Regions from separate parts of the Listeria marthii genome, predicted to be linked through region 2. Evidence: a T-box and tRNA genes for the amino acid it is inferred to sense, from the RefSeq annotation. Region 2 holds a T-box; the other holds one or more tRNA genes.
The links. A T-box is a leader RNA that pairs with one kind of tRNA and senses whether it is charged. The one in region 2 lies ahead of HCJ55_RS06115 (valine--tRNA ligase), so its partner is inferred to be a tRNA-Val.
Positions count from the first base shown of each region.

Region 1: it has a tRNA-Val gene. The T-box ahead of HCJ55_RS06115 (valine--tRNA ligase) is inferred to sense a tRNA for this amino acid. The anticodon was not compared.

Region 1 is NZ_JAASWB010000004.1:225,740-227,947, forward strand. It holds gene HCJ55_RS08805 (DUF3857 domain-containing protein) at 1-1,083, shown strand, start outside; tRNA gene HCJ55_RS08810 (tRNA-Val) at 1,129-1,201, opposite strand; gene HCJ55_RS08815 (LacI family DNA-binding transcriptional regulator) at 1,223-2,208, opposite strand, start outside.
Region 2 is NZ_JAASWB010000003.1:148,251-150,458, reverse strand. It holds gene HCJ55_RS06115 (valine--tRNA ligase) at 1-1,264, opposite strand, end outside; T-box leader at 1,313-1,540, opposite strand; gene hemL (glutamate-1-semialdehyde 2,1-aminomutase) at 1,588-2,208, opposite strand, start outside.

The DNA.
Region 1 (2,208 bases), on a different contig from region 2:
TTATACAATGAAACAGAAATGGATGGACACGAGCCGCAAGCTGCTGAAGTTACTTATAAAACGAAACAAGGGGACTGCAAAGCGAAAACAGTTCTTTTGAAAGTGATTTTAGATTATTTAGGAGTGGATTCAGAGCTTATTTTAGTTAACTATGGTAGTGATGTATTCTTGCCAGTTTATACACCGTCACCGTTCAACTTTAACCATGCGATTTTAAAAATAACACATGAAGGTCAAGTTTACTTTGTTGATGCTACAATGAGTAATGACCAAGGATTTTTAGCTAATCGTCAAAAAAATAGCTTTATGTATTATTTAGAAATTAAAGCTGGCACGGAATTACAAAAACAAGAACCATTTGAAGATGAAGAGCCAGCTGCGGAAGAAAATTTCCGTTGTGATGTGAAAGGAAATGTGGCTGAGGTTATCTTTGAAAGAAAGTTACGCGGAGGAATGGCGAACGGATCGCGTGATATGTTTAAAAATGAGTCTAATAAAGAGATTCTTAGCCGTTACAACTATACAACATATAAGTGCATGACGTTGTATAAAAGCTTTGAAGAGAATGAAATTGAGCAGCATTTTAGTAATACTTCTGTTCAAATAATTGAAGATAACAAGGATTTAAATGAGCTTTCGGTAGTGTATAAAGCGACTATTACGGATCCATATGAAGTTGAAAATAAAAAACGTTATTTACACTTCTGGAACTATGGCAACTTTATCGATGATGGTGCGGAGAAGCATTTCCATAAGGATTACCCATATTGGATTGATCGAAATGTTATCAAAACAGAGATTCATTTAACGACAGATCATGCTATCGATCAGCAAGATTCTTACACACGCCAAGAATGCGACATCAAGTCTAAGTACTTGAAACATCGCATGACTAAGAAACTTCATAAAAACGGTGCTTCTTGTTATATCGAGTATCGTCCATATCACAACCTTGCTATTAAAGGGAAAGATTTGGAAGAATATGTTAAAGCTAATAAACAAGTACTTGATAGTAACTGGGGTATCGGTATTGATATCATTGAAGATGGATTGTTTAAGAAATTAGGTAAGTTATTTAAATAGAGTCAAAAAAAGCATCTCTTACAAAAGAGATGCTTTTTCTATGAATGGTCCCGACTGGTCTCGAACCAGCGACCCCCACCATGTCAAGGTGATACTCTCCCAACTGAGCTACAGGACCAAGGGGATTCAGAAAACAAGCTTAGGCGTTTATTTTCTGAATGGATTCGCGTTCAATCATTTCGGTTTTGATAATAGTTGTTTTTGGTACGTTTTTGTCTTGATGGATTAGGCGGAATAATAGGTTGGTCGCTTTTTTGCCTAATTTGTTAATGGGAATATCGATAGACGTTAGCGGCGGTGATAGGAATGAAGATGCTATTTTATCGTTATAGCCGATGACGGAAAAATCTGTTGGGATTTGTAAGTTTTTATCGGCTGCCATTTTGTAAATGCTAAGTACTTTTAAATCGTCAGTTGCGAAAACTGCTGTTGGTTTGTCAGGGCCTTCCATTAGGCGTAGTGCGGCTTTGTAACTATCTTCTATGCTGTAACCACTATCAATAATCCAGTCATTACGCAGGTCTAATTGATGGTCGAAAAGGCAACTACGGAAACCGGCAAGACGATCAATTGACACGTGATAATCAAGTGGAGCATGGATACAAGCAATTTTTTGATGACCTTGTTTGATTAAATGTTTTGTTAGAGCATAACTGTCGCCAAAATTGTCTGTGTCGACAGAGTAGATGTTTTTGTAATGTCCTTCTACTTTTCCAGTAACAACGATGGGAATGTTATAAGGATCTAATTGATGGAAAAAATCTTCATCAGCTGGTGAACTTAGCATGATAATACCTTTAATCATTTTTTCTTGGATTTTGGAGAGGCATTTTTTAAGTTCGTCTTCGCTGTTTTTGGCAGTTTGAAGGATTAGGTCAAAATTTTCCAACTCAGCTTGAGTGGAAATTGATTGAATTATTTCGGAAAAAAATGGATTTCCAGTTGTGGTTGTAGTAGAGCGATTTGAGATAACCATAATAGCATCAAAACCCGAAGAAGTAAGTGCGCGTGCTAGTTTGCTTGGTTGATAGTTTAGTTCATCAATTGCTTCTAGTACTTTTTTGCGTGATTCTTCGGAGATGTTGGCTTGGTTATTTAGTACTCTGGATACCGTTGATTTTGAAA
Region 2 (2,208 bases):
CTGGAATTCTGTGACCCCACCATAGTTGACGAGAAATACACCAATCATGAATGTTATCCATCCAAGTTTCATATGTTTTTTCAAATCTAGCTGGTACGAAATTAACTTTGTCTTCCGTTTTTTGAAGTGCTAAAGCTTCTGCTGCAAGAGGCTCCATTTTTACAAACCATTGTAGAGAAAGGTATGGTTCTACTACAGCACCAGTTCTCTCAGAATGCCCTACTGAATGCATATGGGGTTCTTGTTTGATAAATAAATCTAACTCTTTAAAGTCTTGAATAATCGCTTTCCTAGCTTCAAAACGATCTAATCCATCATATTTTCCAGCATTTTCATTCATTGTTCCATCTTCATGCATAACAATAATTCTTGGTAAGTCGTGGCGATTACCTACTTCAAAGTCATTCGGATCGTGCGCAGGTGTTATTTTAACTGCACCTGAACCAAACTCTCTTTCAACATATTCATCCGCAACGATTGGAATTTCTCTGTTTAAAATCGGCAGCATAATGGTTTTACCAATTAAGTGCTGGTATCTTTCGTCTTTAGGGTGAACTGCAACTGCTGTATCACCAGGAATAGTTTCTGGGCGCGTTGTTGCTACTTCTAAATAACCAGAGCCATCAGTAAGAGGATATTTCAAATGATAGAAACTTCCCTCAATATCTTTATGAATAACTTCAATATCAGATAAAGCCGTTTTTGCTTCTGGATCCCAGTTGATTATATATTGGCCGCGGTAAATAAGTCCTTTATTGTAAAGTGTAACAAAGACTTTTTTAACAGCATCAGACAATCCATCGTCTAGCGTAAAGCGTTCTCTAGAATAGTCTAAACCAAGGCCAAGTTTTTCCCATTGTTCGCGAATAAACTCAGCGTATTCTTCTTTCCATTCCCAAGTTTTATCCACAAAATTTTCACGACCCAGGTCATAACGAGAAATATTAGCTTCTTTTAGTTTTGCTTCTACTTTAGCTTGGGTAGCAATACCAGCATGATCCATACCTGGCAAGTATAGCGTATCAAATCCTTGCATTCTCTTCATTCGAGTAATAATATCTTGTAAAGTTGTATCCCATGCATGGCCTAAATGTAACTTTCCTGTTACGTTCGGCGGTGGAATAACAACGCTATATGGTTCTTTGTCCGTATTTCCTTCCGCTTTGAAGAATTCTTTTTCTAGCCACCATTTATATTTACCAGCTTCTACGTTACTTGGCTCATATTTTGTGGGCATGTTTACTTCGTTTTGTTCTATCGTCATAACGCTTCCTCCTTTTTTAAGCAAAATAAAAAACTCTTCTCATCCTAATAAAAGGACGAAAAGAGCATTATTCGCGGTACCACCTTTTTACCTACAGAAAAAAGTGTAGGCACTTCATTGGGTTAACGATAGAGAAAATCTACCGGTTATTCCCTACTATGAGTTCAGGAATACTGCTCCAAGGCTACCTTCAGACATTATTTTTGAAAGCTTGCACCAACCGCTTTCTCTCTTTTGAAAAATAAGTGTCTTACTCTTCCTCTTCATCGCATTTGCTTCTATATACTAGAAATAATTTTAACAAAAGTTTCTAGATTCGTCAATTAGCCACGGAGTATTTTGCAAGTAGTATCAAATGCTTCTAAAGTTTTATCAATTTCATTCTCCGTATGCATTGTAGAAATGAATACACCTTCAAACTGGGATGGTGGTAAGAAGATTCCTTGTGCCAGCATTTCCCGGTAATAGTTGCGGAAGAATTCTAGATTACTCGTTTTAGCTGTATCAAAATTAGTGACTTTTTGATCGGTGAAAAAGAATCCGAACATGGAGCCAGCTTTATTAATGGAAAGTGGTACTTCTCGTCTAGCAGAAATTTCTGTTAACCCTTCTTCCATTCGTTTAATTAGGGTACGGAAAATATCATAGTGCTGTGGAGTTAATTGACGAACTGTTTCAAAACCTGCATTCATCGCTAACGGATTGCCAGATAAAGTTCCCGCTTGATAAATAGAACCTGCAGGAGCAATTTGTTCCATAATTTCTTTTTTACCACCGTAAGCACCAACTGGTAGCCCTCCACCAATTACTTTTCCAAGACACGTAATATCTGGAGTAACTACGTAATAACCTTGCGCCGAATAATAATCTACACGGAAGCCAGTCATTACTTCATCAAAAATAAGTAATGAGCCATATTTGGTTGTTAGTTCTCTAAGTCCTTC